Regions from separate parts of the Methylobacterium sp. BE186 genome, predicted to be linked through region 2. Evidence: riboswitches for the same ligand, from Rfam matches in the RefSeq annotation. Region 2 holds a riboswitch; the other holds the start of a gene.
The links. A riboswitch is a leader RNA that binds a small molecule or an ion and turns the genes downstream of it on or off. The one in region 2 is predicted to bind thiamine pyrophosphate.
Positions count from the first base shown of each region.

Region 1: another riboswitch for thiamine pyrophosphate. It lies ahead of thiO (glycine oxidase ThiO); the one in region 2 lies ahead of thiC (phosphomethylpyrimidine synthase ThiC).

Region 1 is NZ_JAVDVV010000010.1:66,004-75,022, reverse strand. Features, by position in the region: gene J2X36_RS12905 (thiamine phosphate synthase) at 1-386, opposite strand, end outside; gene J2X36_RS12900 (thiazole synthase) at 383-1,189, opposite strand; gene thiS (sulfur carrier protein ThiS) at 1,193-1,405, opposite strand; gene thiO (glycine oxidase ThiO) at 1,402-2,607, opposite strand; TPP riboswitch at 2,688-2,817, opposite strand; gene J2X36_RS12885 (adenylate/guanylate cyclase domain-containing protein) at 2,845-4,113, opposite strand; gene rpoD (RNA polymerase sigma factor RpoD) at 4,329-6,323, opposite strand; gene dnaG (DNA primase) at 6,522-8,432, opposite strand; gene J2X36_RS12870 (GatB/YqeY domain-containing protein) at 8,515-8,979, opposite strand.
Region 2 is NZ_JAVDVV010000005.1:257,906-266,924, forward strand. Features, by position in the region: gene J2X36_RS08355 (acyltransferase family protein) at 1-980, opposite strand, end outside; gene J2X36_RS08360 (restriction endonuclease) at 1,092-1,466, opposite strand; gene J2X36_RS08365 (alpha/beta hydrolase) at 1,539-2,369, opposite strand; TPP riboswitch at 2,463-2,571, shown strand; gene thiC (phosphomethylpyrimidine synthase ThiC) at 2,643-4,535, shown strand; gene J2X36_RS08375 (flagellar protein FlaG) at 5,039-5,404, shown strand; gene J2X36_RS08380 (flagellin) at 5,541-6,863, shown strand; gene J2X36_RS08385 (flagellin) at 7,052-8,374, shown strand; gene J2X36_RS08390 (flagellar biosynthesis repressor FlbT) at 8,511-8,918, shown strand; gene flaF (flagellar biosynthesis regulator FlaF) at 8,926-9,019, opposite strand, start outside.

The sequences.
Region 1 (9,019 bases), on a different contig from region 2:
GTCGCGTAGTCGATCCCGGCCGCGGCGAGCCCTGCGATCTCCGCCGGAGCGTGGGCCGAGATTCCGACCAGGGCCTCGTCAGGCAGGAGGCGCCGGGCCGCCGCGACGTCCTCCGGTGTCGAGCCGCCGGGCAGGTGAACGCCATCCGCCCCGATCGCGGCCGCGAGCCGCGCGTCGCGGCCGATCACGAGGGTGCCGCCGGCGTGCCGGATGAGAGCGAGGAGATCCGAGGCGAGGCGCCGCCGCTCGGCCGGTTCGAGATCTCCGTCCCGCAGCCAGAACGAGCTTCCGCCGCCCGTGAGGATCCGGCCCACGGTCTCGACGAGGCTGCGCGTGTGGCCGTGCCGATCCGTGACGACGAGGAGCGGCGACGGCAGCTTTCTCACGAGCCGACGAGGCCGAGCTGCGGGCTCGACGGGTCGGCGCGGCCCCGCCGCGGGATGCGGCCGGCGAGATGGGCGAAGCGGCCGGCCTCGACGGCGTGGCGCATGGCGCGGGCCATCCGGACCGGATCGTCGGCCTTGGCCACTGCCGTGTTGATGAGGCAGGCCGAGGCTCCGAGCTCCATCGCGACCACCGCGTCGGACGCCGTGCCGATGCCGGCATCGACGATGACGGGCACGCTGGCGCGGCGGCAGATGAGTTCGATATTGGCTGGGTTCGCCACGCCCATGCCGGAGCCGATCAGCGAGCCCATGGGCATCACGGCGGCGCAGCCGATATCCTGCAGGCGCTGGCAGACGACCGGATCGTCGTTGCAATAGGGCAGCACGACGTAGCCGTCGTCGACGAGGTGGCGGCAGGCTTCGATCAGCTCCGCGACGTCCGGGTAGAGGGTCTCGCGGTCGCCGATGACCTCGACCTTGATCCAGTTCGTGTCGAGGGCCTCGCGGGCGAGCTCCGCCGTCATGATCGCGTCGCGCGCCGTCTCGCAACCCGCTGTGTTCGGCAGGAAGCGGTAATCCTTGAGGATGCGAACGGTATCGGACCCGTGGCCCTGGAGGGAGACGCGGCGGATCGAGGCCGTGACGATCTCGGCGCCCGAGGCGGCCACCGCCTCGCGCATGATCGCCTGGGTCGGATACCCCGCCGTGCCGATGAGGAGGCGCGAGCCGAGGCTCACGCCCGCGATGACGAGCCTGTCCTCCTCGGACGGGCGCAGCGGCGTCACGGTGTCGGATGGTGTCATGTGTCAGCCTCCCTGCATGGCGCGCACGATCTCGACGCGGTCGCCCTCCCGGATGGGCGTCTCCGCCCAGTCCTTGCGGCGCACGACGCGGCCGTTCAGCGCGATGGCGATGCCCTGCGGGCTCTCGATGCCGGTCTCCTCGGCCTCGAAGCGGAACAGGGCCTCGATGTCGGCGGCCTCGCTCTCGCGGGGCTGTCCGTTGACGGTGAGCTTCATGCTGTCGCCCTGATGCCCTGGCTGTCCCGGAACCGGCCGAGGCCGAAGGCCCGCGCGTAATCGGGCAACGCGCCGTCGAGCACGAGCGCCGTCACGGCGTCGGCGGTGGCCGGGTTCAGGAGATAGCCGTTGCGATGATGGCCCGTCGCCGCGACGAGGCCCGGCGCCAGCACGTCGATGATCGGGGCGTCGTCGTCCGAGGTCGGCCGGTAGCCGCTCCAGACCGCCTCGACCTCCATCTCCTCGACCCCCGGCAGCACCCGGCGCGCGCCCTCGAGCAGCGCGTAGAGGCCGCCCGCCGTGACGCCGGCGCGGAAGCCGCAATCCTCCACCGTCGCGCCGACGATGAGATGTCCGTCGCTCTTGGGCGCAAGGTGCACCTGCTCGGTCCAGACCATCCCGGAGAGCGTACCCGTGCGCCGCGTGGTGCGCAGCGCGAGCGACTGCCCCTTGAGGGGGCGCACCGGCAGCGCCAGTGCCTCCGGCAGCAGGCCGCCCTCGCCGCTCCAGGCTCCGGTCGCCAGGATCACGGTCTCGGCCGTGATCCACCCCGCCTCCGTGCGGGCGCCGACGACGCGGCCGCCCGCCCAGTCGAGGGCGGTCACGGGCATCCCCTCGCCTATCGTGACGCCCGCGCGCGCACAGGCCGCGGCGAGGGCCGCCATCACGAGCCTCGGGTCGACCTGATGGTCGAGGGGGCAGGCGATGCCCGCCGTCACGGTCGGGCGCAGCATCGGCTCGCGGCGACGCACCTCCGCACCGCTCAGCCACTCGGCGGCGACGCCCGAGCGGCGCTGCAGGTCGTAGCGGAAGCGCAGGCGCTCCACCTCGTCCCGGCCGATGGCGACGACGAGCGTGCCGTCCTGCCGGTAGTCGATCTCCAGGCCGGAGGCCGCCTGCAGCGCGTCGCGGAAGTGCGGCCAGCGGCGCAGGCTCTCGAGGGCGAGCGGCAGCAGCGCGTCCGAGCCGGGCTCGTGCTCGGCGGCGGGCGCCAGCATGCCGGTCGCGGCGAGGCTCGCCCCGGCGCCGAGGGTTTCGCGCTCCAGCACGGTGACCGAGCGGCCGGCCTCGGCGAGGCGCCAAGCGATCGAGAGGCCGATGAGGCCGCCGCCGACGACGAGGATGTCGGCGCGCGCGGGCAGGCCGGCGGACGCCGCAGGCCCCTGCCCGGCTCGGCGCAGTCCGATGGGTGAGATCGGCACGGATGCCAAGGATTCCCCTCCGCGATGGCCCGCAGAGATTGGTGTCCTTCAGCTTCTCTCGGAAGCAACCGGGCCCTTGTCGGAAACCCGCGGTCCAATCCCTACGCCGGTATGAGCCGGATCAGGTTCGAAGGATTTCCGCGCCGCCGTCCTCGCGAGGACGGCCCATCGGTTTCTCAGCCCCTTGCCGGGGATCTCCCTGGAACACCTGAGATTTGGACGCTCGGCCGCCCCGGGTCAAGCCCGCTTCAGGCAGGCGGCGGGCTTGGCGGCGGGGCGGAAGACCGCCATCGGCTCGGGGAAGCCGTCCAGGCTGTGGATGCCGAGGGGCTCCGGATCGCCCCACAGGAAGTCGACGAAGGGCTTCGACATGAGGAGCGGCTCGCCGAGCGTCCGGTTGAGCCGGGCGAGCCGGCTCGCGAGGTTCACGTCGCGGCCGATCACCGTGAAGTCGAGGCGCGCGCCGGAGCCGACATTGCCGTAGGCGGCCTCGCCGTGATGGAGCGCGATCCCCGCGGCCACCGGATTCGCGAAGCGGCCGAGCCCGTTCGCCTCGTCGAGGGCCGCGAGCGCGGCCTGCGCCGCGGTCAGCGCGCCCTGGGCGGCGCCGCCGAGGTCGTCGCCCGGCTCGCGGAAGATCGCGAGCAGCCCGTCGCCCAGATATTTCAGGATCTCGCCGCCCTCCCGCTCGATCGCGGGCACGAGGCAGTCGAAGAAGATGTTGAGGAGGTCGACCGCCTCCTCGGGCGTCATCTCGGCGGAGATCTGCGTGTAGTCGCGCATGTCGGCGAACAGGATCGCGGAGCGGATGCGCTGGACGTGACCGCGGCGGATGGCGCCCGAGAGGATCGCCCGGTGCGGCTCGTCGCCCACGTAGATCCGCAGCACGTGGTCGAGCTGCTTGTTGACGAGGCGCATCTCCATCACGGCGGCGAGCGTCGGCATCACGAAGCGCAGGATCGCGATGTGGTCGTCGCGGAACCCCTCCACGGAGCGGGTCGCGAAGGTGATGCCGTTGCGGGCCCCGTTCGTGAAGATGAGCGGCGCCACGAGATAGTGGCGGTAGCCCGCCGCCTTCAGCTCGGGGATGATCGAGTAGGCGTCGTCCGCGGTCTCCGCGAGGTCGAGGATGAGCCAGTCGCCGGTCTCATGGACGGTGTAGAAGGGGCTCGCCCGGTACGCCTTGTCCGAGGCCTCCCCGTGCGGGAACAGGCGCACGGTCGCGCCCTCCTCGCGGCTCCAGGTGCGGCCGACGCCGGCATATTCCGAGTGCAGCGTGTCGATGGCGGTGCTCGCCCGGTCGACGGGCACGTCGAGCGCGTTCAGGCGCTCGGCGAGGCCGGCGAGGAGATCGTCGGCGGCGAGCGTCCGTGTCCCCTCGCTGAGCAGCCAGTCGCGCAGGCCGACGCAATCCTGGAGATGGCCGAACGGCACGCCCTCGGCCTCCGAGCCATCGGCTTCGGCGGTCGGCGAGGACGGCGACTTTCGGGAGCCAGAATCGAGCATACGGCCAAGGTGGTGGTGGGACGCGCGGGCGACAATGGCCGCGCAGGGATTCGCTCGCGGCGCACGGACATTACCGACGCGCGGCTGAAACCAGAAATAGAATCGGGAAAGCAGAATTCCGGCTTCCGAGATCGGACCCGCCGATGCCCGGAAGGCGGCAGATCTCGGGTGGCCCCGAGATCTGCTGGAGAGGAGCGCCGCGTCGCGGTCTCCGCTCAGTTGTCGAGGAAGCTCCTGAGCTTCCGGCTCCGGCTCGGGTGCTTGAGCTTGCGCAGGGCCTTCGCCTCGATCTGGCGGATGCGCTCGCGGGTCACCGAGAATTGCTGGCCGACCTCCTCGAGGGTGTGATCGGTGTTCATGCCGATGCCGAAGCGCATGCGCAGCACCCGCTCTTCGCGCGGCGTTAGGGAGGCGAGGACGCGCGTCGTGGTCTCGCGCAGGTTCGACTGGATCGCCGCGTCGATCGGCAGGACGACGTTCTTGTCCTCGATGAAGTCGCCGAGGTGGCTGTCCTCCTCGTCGCCGATCGGAGTTTCGAGGGAGATCGGCTCCTTGGCGATCTTGAGGACCTTGCGGACCTTCTCCAGCGGCATCGCCAGCTTCTCGGCCAGCTCCTCCGGGGTCGGCTCGCGGCCGATCTCGTGCAGCATCTGGCGCGAGGTGCGGACGATCTTGTTGATCGTCTCGATCATGTGCACCGGGATGCGGATGGTGCGGGCCTGATCGGCGATCGAACGGGTGATCGCCTGCCGGATCCACCACGTGGCGTAGGTCGAGAACTTGTAGCCGCGGCGGTACTCGAACTTGTCGACCGCCTTCATCAGGCCGATGTTGCCCTCCTGGATCAGGTCCAGGAACTGCAGGCCGCGGTTGGTGTACTTCTTGGCGATCGAGATCACGAGGCGGAGGTTGGCCTCGATCATCTCCTTCTTGGCCTGACGGGCTTCGCGCTCGCCCTTCTGGACCATGTTGACGATCTTGCGGTACTCGCCGATCTCCAGCCCTGTCTCCGAGGCCAGCGTCAGGATCTGCTCGCGCAGGTCCCCGACCTGCCGCCCGCCCTTCTCGACGAGGTTCTTCCAGCCCTTGCCGCCGAGCGTGCCGACCCGCTCCATCCAGTTCGGGTCGAGCTCCCAACCCTGGTAGTGGCGCAGGAACTCGTCGCGGGCGACGCCGTGGCTCTCGGCGTAGCGCATCAGCCGCCCCTCGTGGGAGATGAGGCGCTTGTTGATGTCGTAGAGCTGCTCGACGAGCGCCTCGATGCGGTTGTTGTTGAGCGAGAGCGACTTCACGTCCGCGACGACGACGTCCTTCAGCTCGGAGAGCTTCGATCCCTGGGAGGCCGTCGAGCCCTCGCCGGACGCCTTCCGGGCGGCCTGCTCGTTCTGGAGCTTGCGAAGCTTGCGGTAATTGTCGGCGATCGCGTCGAACGTCTCGAGGACGCGCGGCTTGATCTCGGCCTCCATCGCGGCGAGCGAGACGTTGTTCTCCATGTCGTCTTCGTCGTCGCCGCCCTCGGGCGCCGCGGCCGGCTCGCTCTCCTCGCTCTCCTCGCCCTCGGCGATCTGGGGCGCGTTCTTCCCGTCGGGACCCGCGTAGGTCGCCTCGAGATCGATGATGTCGCGCAGCAGAACCTTTCCGTCGACGAGCTCGTCGCGCCAGATGATGATCGCCTGGAACGTGAGCGGGCTCTCGCAGAGGCCCGCGATCATCGCTTCGCGGCCGGCCTCGATGCGCTTGGCGATCGCGATCTCGCCCTCGCGGGAGAGGAGCTCGACCGAGCCCATCTCGCGCAGGTACATGCGGACGGGATCGTCCGTGCGGTCGGTCGGCTCCTTGGTGGTCTCCGAGCGCACGGCGACGGCGCGCGCAGGCGAGACCTCGGCCACTTCCGTGCCCTCGGCGCCCTCCTCGTCCTCGGCGGCCTCGCCGTTGGCGGGCCGCTCTGTCGCCGCCTCGTCGGTCTCCTCCGCCTCGACGACGTTGATGCCCATCTCCGAGAGCTGGGCGAGCACGTCCTCGATCTGGTCGGGATCCGACTGACCGTCCGGCAGGACCTCGTTGACTTCCTCGTAGGTGACGTAGCCGCGCTTCTTCGCGAGCTTCACCATCCGCTTTACCGAGGCATCCGTCAGGTCGAGGAGCGGCCCGTCGGTCTGTTCCGCCGGAGCGGCGTCCGTCTCGTCCCGTTCAGTTGCCTTCGTCGCCATGATCAGCCTATTGTTTTCGTGGCGGTGCGATGCGGGAGCTTTCGGGCCGCTCCGCGCCATCGACGCCGCAATGCGCGTGAACCGCGACCGGTTCGCGACCCGGCCGCTTCGATCCTCAATCCGGTATGCAAGCAAGACGCTTGACCGATTGTTAACTATGCGGCGGCGGAGCGTCGCTCCGACGCCTTTGCACCAGCTTTACGGCGCGGTCGAGTCGGTCGTCTCCGGCACATCCGTCTCGGCCTCCGCTCCGGCCACCACGGCCAAGCGTGCCTTGACATCGCAGAGCCACGCAAAATTGGCCTCGGTTTCCTCTTCGACCAGCGCCCGCTCAGCCTGGCGGAGTTCGCTATGTAGCGCTCCCGCCTTGCGGTGCAAGATCATAGCCTGACGCAATGCGTCTTCGAGACGCACGGGATCGGCGTGCGGATCGAGGGCCCATCGGTCGCCGGGACGGACTCGGAACGCGAGCCGCTCGACCGCTTCCTCGAGGCCGGCGCGCGTGAGCTGGCTCTCGACGAGGGAGGCATCCGCCTCCGCCGCCTCGGCCGCGCGGTCGAGGAGGAAGGAGCGCAGCGTGACCGCGTCGGCATCCTCGAATTCGAGTTCGGCCAATTCCTCGACGTTGAGACCGAGGAGTTCCGGATGGGCGACGAGGCTGCCGACGATCATCGCCTCTCGGAAGTTCCCGCCCCCCGCGAAGCCCGAGGATCGCGCCAGCAGTGCGCTCGGGGCCGCGGTGAGCCGGGGCGAGGCCGGCGGGTCGCCGGGTCGCCCGCCGCGGCGCTGGAAGCCGTTCGCGCGCCCGCCCTGCTGGAAGCCCGGACGGGCTTGGGCGGCGCGCGGGGAGAGCGCCCGCAGCCGCTCCTCGATCTCGTCGCGATAGTATCTCCGGACGGTCTCGTCGCGGATGATCGCGATCATCTCGCGCAGGCCCTTGGCGAGGCCGGCTCGGCGCTCCGGCGTGTCGGTGGGGCCGGCCTCGACCGCGCGGGCCCAGAGCACCTCGACGAGGGGCTTGGCCGCCTCCAGCACCCGGTCGATCGCGGAGGCACCGCCCGAGCGCAGGAGATCGTCCGGATCCTGCCCCTCCGGCAGAAGGGCGAAGCGCAGGGACTTGCCGGGCTCCAGCATCGGCAGCGCCACGTCGAGCGCCCGGAAGGCGGCGCGCTGGCCGGCCTTGTCGCCGTCGAAGCAGAGGATCGGCTCGTCCGCCTGCCGCCAGAGCAGCCCGAGCTGCTCCTCGGTCAGCGCCGTCCCGAGGGGCGCCACCGTGTTGGCGTGGCCCGCCATCGTCATGGCGATGACGTCGACGTAGCCCTCGACGGCGACGATCGTGCCGCGCTCGTGGGCCGCCTTGCGGGCCTGGTGCAGGTTGTAGAGCCCCTGCCCCTTGTGGAAGAGCGGCGTCTCCGGCGAGTTCAGGTACTTCGCCTTGGCGTCGGCCTGCATCGCGCGGCCGCCGAAGGCGATGACGCGGCCGCGCACATCCGCGATCGGGAACATGATCCGGTCGCGGAAGCGGTCGTAGGGGACGGCGACGTCCTCGCCCGCGTAGAGCAGGCCGAGCTCGGCCATGAGGTCCTTCGGCACGTCCTTGCCCGCGAGGAAGTCGCGCAGGCCGTAGCGTTCCGAGCCCGCATAGCCGAGGCGGAAGCGGGCGCGGATCTCCGAGCCGAGGCCCCTCTTGTCGAGGTAGGCCCGGGCCTGGGCGGCGGCGGGCGCGCGCAGCTGCTCCTCGTAATAGGCGGCGGCGAGCTCCATCACCTCGATCGCCCCGCGCCGCCGCGTCTCCATCTCGCGGGCATTCTCGGTCGGCGCCGGCAGCGCGACCCCGGCCTCGCCGGCCAAGCGCTCGACCGCTTCGGGGAAGCTCAGCCCTTCCGTCTCCATCAGGAAGGTGAAGACGTCGCCGTGCTTGCCCGACGAGAAGCAATGATAGAACTGCTTCTGGTCGTTCACGTAGAAGGACGGCGTCTTCTCAGAATTGAAGGGCGAGAGCCCGCGCCACTCGCGGCCGGCCTTCTTCAGGCGCACGCGCCGGCCGATCACGTCGGAGGCCGGCAGGCGGGCGCGGATCTCATCGAGGAGGTGTGGCGGGTAGCGCACGCTCAGGTCCGGTTTGACGAGCCGGACACCTTATCGGATCGCATTGGCTGAGTCCCAGCACCCTGCCGATCATGCCCGTGATTCACGCCTTGGCGTTGAGCGCATCCTTCACCAGCCCGCTCGCCTTCGCGAAGTCCATGCGCCCGGCGTACTTCCCCTTCAGGGCGCCGATGACCTTGCCCATGTCCTTCGCGCCGGCGGCGCCCGTCTCGGCGATGGCGGCCTCGATCGCGGCCTTCGTCTCGGCCTCGTCCATCTGCTGGGGCAGGAAGGTCGCGATGATCGCCGCCTCGGCGCGCTCGTTCCCGGCGAGTTCGGGGCGGCCGCCCTGGTCGTAGACGCCGGCCGATTCGTTGCGCTGCTTGATCATCTTCTGCAGGAGCGCCAGCACCTCGTCCTCGGTCGCCTGGCCCTTGCCGGCGCCGCGGGCCTCGATGTCGCGGTCCTTGATGGCCGCCTGGATCATCCGCACCGTGGCGAGCTTCGCCTTCTCGCCGGCCTTCATGGCCTCCTTCATCTCCGCGGTCAGGCGCTCGCGCAGGGACATCGGTCTCTCCAATTCGAAAAGCTGTTGGGTGGCCTGCGAT
Region 2 (9,019 bases):
AAGCCGAGCGGCAGCACCACGGCGACCGCGGTGACGAGGAGGCTCGCGAGACCGACGTCGGCGACGATGCCCGTTCTGACCAGGAGGGTCCGGGTCGCCGCCATCGGCAGGAAGAAGGCGAGATAGATCACGATCGAACGGCGACCGCACATCCGGAGGGCAGCCGCGACGATTCCCCCGGCGCGGGTGAGCAGCGCGGCCACTGCCACGATGGCGAGCGCGCCCGCTCCTCCGAGGAGGAGGCTGACGAGCGGCAGGCTCGCGAGGGTGGGGAAGCCCGGCAGCGGCGAGGGCGCGAAGGCGAGCCAGCCCTCGATTCCGGCCCAGAGACCGAGGCCCGCGAGCGCCAGGGTGGGATGCGCGCGCACGGTGTCGGCGAAGGCGAAGATGCGCGAGGCGAACAGATATCCGCCGAGGAAGTAGACGTAGCGCGCGCAGAACTCCTCGAGGAGGTAGGACGAGGTCGCGACCGGCACGATCTGCAGGAGCGCGGCGAGCCCGAGGAGCACGGCCGGGGGCACCCCGCGCAGGAGCTTCGTGACCACCGAGAAGACCGCCAGGAGGTAGATGAACCAGAGCGTCGAGTAGGGCTCGACCAGCGCCCGTGCGAGATGGGCGAGGAACGCCGTTGGGCCGGCCCCGTCGACGATCTGGGCGTATTTGGCGGCCGACTGGATGAGGACCCAGAGCCCGTAGAAATAGGCGAAGTGCACCACTCTGCGATCGGAGAAGAGGCGCCAGTCCCGGTCGATCACGCGGCCGAGGAACAGCCCGGACAGCAGGAAGAAATCGGGGATCCGGAAGGGCTTGGCGAAGGCGACGACGGGATGCATGAATCCCTCCTCACCCATCGCCTCGCCGGTTCCCAGCGTCGAGTGCATCATCACTACGAGGATGATGCAGAGCCCTTTGGCGACGTCGACCCAGGCGAGGCGCATCGCCTCGTCGGGCCGCCCCGGTGCCGAACCCTCCACCGCCATGACGACGCTCCGCCGCTTGCTACGGCCCCGGAGCCTCCGCGCGCAGTCTTAACGGGTGGCCCTACGCGGCCGAGCGTCCCGGCGACATGCGAAACGCGGCGTTAAATCCCCTCAGCGGTCGCGCTTCGCGCCGCGGCGATCGCGCGTCATGCGGGTGGCGGCGTGAAAATCGTCGGGCTTCGTCCGCACCCAGGCGACGAAGCGCTCGATCTCCGGGTCCTCGCGAAGGGCCTCCACGGCGGACAGGCGCCGCGCGATCTCGGCCTCGCTGTAGCGGGCGTGGATGGCTGAGTGGCAGATCTGATGCAGGCGCACCGTCCCCTTGTGGGTACCACCCTTCAGCTTGGGCGTCAGATGGTGGAGGCTCGACCGGGCCCGCGCCGGAATCGGGCGTTCGCAGAGCGGGCAGATCACGGGCTCCGAGCGAGGGTTGTCCTGGGTCGCGGGGTCGTCCTCCCGCCAGCGCCGAGCCCGCCGTCCGACCATGCCCCTCCCCTCGCGATACGCCCTGCCAAACCCGTCATATGAGGCGGCGGACCGGCATCGGGAGGCGGCGCGTCACTCCGCCGTGCTCGGCAGGCACCGCGCCTCGATCCGCCCGCGGAAGAACGCCTCGGCCTTCCCGTCCGACGTGCCGAGGATCGAGACGTGGTCGCCCGGCACCGCCTCGAAATGGGCCGCTTGCCCGACCGCCTCCGCGAGCCTTCGGCCGAAGCTCGCCGGGATCACCGGGTCGGACAGGCCGTGGACGATTAGGACCGGGATCGTCGCGCCGGCGAGCCGCTCGTCGCTTCGGTAGGTGTCGAGCAGGAGGCCGGGCGGCGCCAGCGGGAAGCGCAGGCGCACCATGGCGGCCATCGAGTCGAACGGCGCCTCGAGATAGAGGCCGAGGGCCGCATGCCCGCGCGCGAGGGCGGCCGCGACGCCCGTGCCCAGCGAGTGACCGTGCAGCAGGATCGGGGCGCCCGGCGCGCGCCGGGCGACCTCGCGGTAGGCCGCCTCGCCGTCGGCGAGGAGCCCGTCCTCGCTCGGGCTTCCCGTCGATCCCGGGTAGCCGCGATAGGCGATGGCGAGCACGCCCCAGCCGCTCGCCGCCCACGGACCGGCCGTGAAGCGCGCGGCGTGCGGCTCCGGCCGCGAGCCGTTGCCGTGGAAGGTGAGGACGACGCCGCAGCCCGGCTCGGGCGGGCGCCAGAGGGCGCGCAGGGTCTCGCCGTCCCCGGTTCGCAGGCCGAAGCTCTGCACGCCTTCCGGCGGATCCGCCGCGATCGGAGCGCCCGGGAGCGACGCGCCGGGATAGATGAGCGACCGCTGGAAGGCGGCGAGAAGGCCGACGGCGCCGACATAGAGGGCGGTCGCCGAGAGGAAAAGGAGGCTGACGATGCGCATGCGGTCCGCTACCGGGAGGTGACGCTACGCTCGCCCTCGCCGCAAGGAGACCGATGCGCGCATTGACAAAGCGGGGCGCGGCGTCGAGATTTGAACCGTTCCGAGGGGAGCCCCGAGACAGGGGGCTGAGATTGGGCGCTCCGTCCTGACCCTTGAACCTGATCCGGCTCATACCGGCGGAGGGACGGGAACTCGCGGCCAGACGACTCGGCGGCCGCGCCCATTCTGACCTGTGACGAGTTCGGATCGCTCCAACGCCAGGAGAGATCCACGATGAACGCACCCGTCCGACCCCAAGACCTCCCGAAGGGCAGCCCCGAGACCGTGACGACCGGTCCGATCACCGGCTCGCGCAAGGTGTACGCCACCGTCGCCGGCCGCGACGACATCCGCGTGCCCTACCGCGAGATCGTGCTGAGCGAGCCCACCGAGGCGCCGGTGCGCGTCTACGACGCGTCGGGTCCCTACACGGAAACGGATGCGCGCATCGACCTCAATGCCGGCCTGCCGGGCGTGCGCGAGCCCTGGATCGCCCAGCGCGGCTACGCGTCCGTCGAGCCGCGCGCCGTCAAGCCGGAGGACAACGGCTTCGTCGGCGAGGACAAGCTCGTGGCCCCCTGCCCCGCCGAGCGCGTCGTGCGCCGGGCCGGGCCGGGCCAGAGGGTGACGCAGTACGAGTTCGCGAAGGCCGGCCTCATCACCGAGGAGATGATCTACGTCGCCCATCGCGAGAACCTCTGCCGCGCGGCGATGCTGGAGCAGGCCGAGGCCAAGCTCGCCGACGGCGAGAGCTTCGGCGCGGCGCTGCCGCCCTTCATCACCCCGGAATTCGTGCGGGACGAGGTGGCGCTCGGGCGGGCCATCATCCCGGCCAACATCAACCACACCGAGCTCGAGCCGATGGCGATCGGCCGGAACTTCCTCGTCAAGATCAACGCCAATATCGGCAACTCGGCCGTCACCTCGTCGGCGGCGGAGGAAGTCGAGAAGCTCGTCTGGGCGACGCGCTGGGGCGCCGACACGGTGATGGACCTGTCGACGGGCCGAAACATCCACAACATCCGCTCGTGGATCGTCCGCAATTCTCCCGTTCCGATCGGCACGGTGCCGATCTACCAGGCGCTGGAGAAGGTCGGCGGCGATCCTCTGAAGCTCGACTGGGAGGTGTTCAAGGACACCCTCATCGAGCAGGCCGAGCAGGGCATCGATTACTTCACGATCCATGCGGGCGTGCGTCTCGCGCACGTGCCGCTGACGGCCCGGCGCGTCACCGGCATCGTCTCTCGCGGCGGCTCGATCATGGCGCGGTGGTGCCTGGCCGGGCACCGGGAATCGTTCCTCTACGAGCGGTTCGACGAGATCTGCGACATCATGCGGGCCTACGACGTCTCGTTCTCGCTCGGCGACGGGCTGCGGCCGGGCTCGATCGCGGACGCCAACGATGCGGCGCAGTTCGCGGAACTCGAGACGCTGGGCGAACTGACGAAGATCGCCTGGGACAAGGGTTGCCAAGTCATGATCGAGGGCCCCGGCCACGTGCCGATGCACAAGATCAAGGTCAACATGGACAAACAGCTGCGCGAGTGCGGTGAGGCGCCGTTCTATACGCTCGGACCGCTGACGACCGATGTCGCGCCGGGCTACGATCACATCACGTCGGGCATCGGCGCCGCGATGATCGGCTGGTTCGGCACGGCGATGCTTTGCTACGTCACGCCGAAGGAGCATCTGGGACTGCCGAACCGCGACGACGTCAAGGTCGGCGTCATCACCTACAAGATCGCGGCCCATGCGGCCGATCTGGCGAAGGGGCACCCTGCGGCGCAGCTGCGCGACGACGCCCTGTCGCGCGCCCGGTTCGACTTCCGTTGGGAGGACCAGTTCAACCTCTCCCTCGATCCCGATACGGCGCGCAGCTACCACGACGAGACCCTGCCGAAGGATGCCCACAAGGTCGCGCATTTCTGCTCGATGTGCGGGCCGAAATTCTGCTCCATGAAGATCACCCAGGATCTTCGCGCCGAGGTTCTGGCGATGGAGGAAGCGGGCGAGGTCATCCACACCGCGCCCGTGATGTCGAGCGCCGAGCGGGAGGCCGGAATGCGGGCGAAGTCGGCGGAATTCCTGGCGGAGGGCGGCAAGCTCTACGTCGACGCCGCCGAATAGCCTTCCGCGATCGGACGAATACCGCGATCATCGGCCGGTCGGGCGCTCACGGGCTCCCGGCCGGCCGTTCTCGTTCCGGGCCGGAACCTCCACCGGAACGTGAGCAGCCGCGCCTTTGAAATCAGAAGATGTGTCGTCCGGCCCGCACGTCGAAGCGCGCCGCCGGGGCCTGTCAGGCCCCGTCCGGAAAGGTCAGCCCGTGATCGCATGCGATCTTCCGCCGATCACGGGCGCGTAGATCGCGATCATTGCTTCGCGGGGCACGACGCGGCGCGCGATAGACGCTTTTCCGATCAAGAAATTCTAGGGGGCCCGAACGTTCTGTTGCCAAAAGATGAAATTCATTTCTTTCGGCCCCGTGATTTTTTCGTCATTTCGTCGTTCGTGCTCACGATCTTTTAACGCTTTTTCGAGGTCCGCACGGGGCGCGGCCCGAATTTTACAGCGTGCTAACGGTGTTCGCGACTTGATGGGGCTCGTTTGCTTCCAACAGGAGCAGGGCCATGGACATCAGAGCCGTCGCAACATCCCCGCCGGTCGCCCCGGCAGCCTCGGTCCCGTCGACCCCGCAGCGTCAGGACGCGCGCCCGCAGGCGCAGGCGGCGCTCGCGCCCGCGGTCTCCCTCTCGATCGGCGAGGCGGCCGAGACGCGCAATGCGGCCGAGACGGCGCAGCAGAACGCGCGGAGCGGCGCCTACACCCGCGACGCCGAGAGCCAGACGCTGGTCTACCAAGTGGTCGACCCCGCGAGCGGCGACGTCGTCATCCAGATCCCCGACGAGGTCGTCCTGCGCGCCCGGGTCTATGCCCGGGAGGCGAGCGAGGCGGCGGCGCAGAAGCCCGGCGCCGCGGTGGAGCGGCGGGCCTGATCCGGCTCATGCCGACCAGAAAAGTCGGCGATCGTACAAATTTAACTGTCTCACTTAACGCGGCCGCAAGAGGCCCCGGTCCACAACGACGATGTTCTCCATGACGGAGGACAGAACTGCACAGGAAGCATCCATCATGTCCGCTGGTATCTCTCTCAACTCGTCCGTCCGTTCGAGCCTTCTGTCCCTTCAGGACACGGCTTCGCTTCAGGCGACGACGCAGAACCATCTCTCGACCGGCAAGAAGGTCGCGAGCGCCCTCGACAACCCGATCAACTTCTTCACCGCCGCCTCGCTGAACGACCGCTCGAGCGCGCTCTCGGGCCTGCTCGACGGCATCTCGAACGGCGTCCAGACGATCCAGGCCGCCTCCAAGGGCATCGACGGCATCACCAAGCTCGTGCAGTCGCTCCAGTCGACGATCACGCAGGCCCAGAACGACGCCGCCGCCAACCGCCCGACCAAGACCGGCACCGCCCTCTCGATCGCCGCGGAAGCGGTCGCCACCAACAAGGGCCTGAAGGACGTCACGCTCAACAAGAAGCTCGGCGGCGCCGATACCACGGCCGATCAGGCGACCTCGACCTCGTCGGGCGACATCGGCATCGACACCTCGACCAACAACACGCTGGCGCTGACGATCAACGCCGGCTCGACCACCTTCACGACGACCTTCTCCGCTACGCAGACGGTGCAGGATCTCGTGAACGCGGTGAACTCGTCCGGTATCGCGACCGCCAGCGTCGACGACAGCGGCAAGCTGACGGTGACCGGCACGGGCTCGAACACCCTGAAGGTCGGCCTCGGCTCGGGCACGGACGCGGCGACCGCCACGACCGACTCGAAGCTGGGCACGCTCAACGGCAAGCTCGGGCTTGCGACGACGGACTACACGACCGGCGTCACCGCCTCCGGTAACTCCACGGTCCGTTCGAACCTCGTCAAGCAGTTCAATGACCTGACGACGCAGCTCGACCAACTCGCCCGGGATTCGGGCTACAACGGCAAGAACCTGCTCGGCGGCGACACGCTGTCGGTGGTGTTCAACGAGAAGACCGGCAGCGCCCAGTCTTCGCTCAGCGTGCAGGGCACTACCCTGAGCTCCGCCTCGCTCGGCATCGGCCAGGCCGCCAACGGCACGGGCGGTCCGGCCGGGTCGTTCAACATCCAGGACGACACGTCGCTCACGACGGCCAAGGACACGCTGACGAACGCGCTGACCTCGCTGCGCTCGCTGGCCTCGACCTTCGGCTCCAGCCTCTCGACCGTGCAGACCCGTCAGGACTTCACCAAGCAGCTCTCCAACGTGCTGACCACCGGTGCGGACAACCTGACGAACGCCGACCTGAACTTCGAGGCGGCGAACTACACGGCCCTGCAAACCCGGCAGTCGATCGCCCAGCAGACGCTGGGTCTCGCCAACCAGGCCAACCAGGGCGTCCTCCAGCTCCTGCGCTGAGCTTTCGGACAGTCGAACATCGAGAGGCCGGGACGAAAGTCCCGGCCTTTTTTCTGTTTTGGTTATTCGCGAGCCGCCAACACTAACCGGGCCTTAACCACCTCTGCGTGATCTTCCCGATCATGTGATCCAAGCGAGCGCGGAGTTAACGATCCGTCGTCCTCGCGCTGGCGGTTTGGAGGCCCGAGATGGCGAACGACATCACCTTAAGTTCCTCGATCCGTTCGAGCCTTCTGTCCCTTCAGGACACGGCTTCGCTTCAGGCGACGACGCAGAACCATCTCTCGACCGGCAAGAAGGTCGCGAGCGCCCTCGACAACCCGATCAACTTCTTCACCGCCGCCTCGCTGAACGACCGCTCGAGCGCGCTCTCGGGCCTGCTCGACGGCATCTCGAACGGCATCCAGACGATCCAGGCCGCCTCCAAGGGCATCGACGGCATCACCAAGCTCGTGCAGTCGCTCCAGTCGACGATCACGCAGGCCCAGAACGACGCCGCCGCCAACCGCCCGACCAAGACCGGCACCGCCCTCTCGATCGCCGCGGAAGCGGTCGCCACCAACAAGGGCCTGAAGGACGTCACGCTCAACAAGAAGCTCGGCGGCGCCGATACCACGGCCGATCAGGCGACCTCGACCTCGTCGGGCGACATCGGCATCGACACCTCGACCAACAACACGCTGGCGCTGACGATCAACGCTGGCCCGACCACCTTCACGACGACCTTCACGGGCACGCAGACGGTGCAGGATCTCGTGAACGCGGTGAACGCATCCGGCATCGCGACCGCCAGCGTCGACGACAGCGGCAAGCTCACCGTGAAGGGCACGGGCTCGAACACCCTGAAGGTCGGCTTCGGCTCGGGTGCGAGCGCGGCCGCCGCCACCACGAACGCGCAGACCGGCGCGCTCAACACCAACTTGGGGCTCGCGGCGACGGACTACACGACCGGCGTCACCGCCTCGGGCAACTCCACGGTGCGCGCCAACCTCGTCAAGCAGTTCAACGACCTGACGACGCAGCTCGACCAGCTCTCCCGGGATTCGGGCTACAACGGCAAGAACCTGCTCGGCGGCGATCTCCTCACCATCGTCTTCAACGAGAAGACGGGCGCCAACCAGACCAAGCTCGATGTGCAGGGCACCACCCTGACCTCGGCCTCGCTCGGCATCAACCAGGCCTTCAACGGCACGGGCGGACCGGCGGGCTCCTTCGACATCCAGGACGACACGTCGCTCACGACGACCAAGGACACGCTGACGAACGCGCTGACCTCGCTGCGCTCGCTGGCCTCGACCTTCGGCTCCAGCCTCTCGACCGTGCAGACCCGGCAGGGCTTCACCAAGCAGATCGCGAACGTGCTGACGACCGGTGCGGACAACCTGACGAATGCCGACCTGAACTTCGAGGCGGCGAACTACACGGCGCTGCAGACCCGGCAGTCGATTGCCCAGCAGACGCTGGGTCTCGCCAACCAGGCGAACCAGGGTGTCCTCCAGCTCCTGCGCTGAACCGTACGCGGCATCCGATTGAGACGGAAACGGCGGGGCGCGAGCCCCGCCGTTTCCATTTGGTTAACCCTTCGCCGCGAAGGTCGGCCGATCGGAGAGCGCGCCGGCCCGGCCGGCGCCGGATCGGGAGGGCAGGATGCCGCTGCGGATCGAGCTGAAGCCCGGGGAGCGGGTCATCATCGGGGATTGCGCGATCCGCAACGGGCCGCGCCGCTCGGCCTTCATCGTCGAGACGCCGCACAAGGTGCTGCGCGAATCGGAGATCGTGCGCGAATCGGAGGCCGACACCCCGGCCAAGCAGATCTGCGTCGCCCTGCAGCGGGCCTACCTCCTCGACGATCCGTTCGACGCCGAGACGCAGTTCATGGAACTCGCCAACGCGGTGATGCAGGCCGCGCCGAGCGCCAGGCCCTTCATCGCCGCGATCTACGAGAAGCTGGCGGCCGGCGACCATTACCGGGCGCTCAAGGCGGCGCGCGACCTCGTCGCGCATGAGAGCCGCCTGCTGGCGCTCGCCGAGCCGGTGGAAGCTGCCTCCGCCTGAGCCCGGCTCAGCGGCCGGAATCGCCCTGGAGGCCGGCGGCGATGTTGTGGTTGATGGAGATCAGGGCGTCGAGGGTCTCGGCCTTCGGCTCGATCATCATG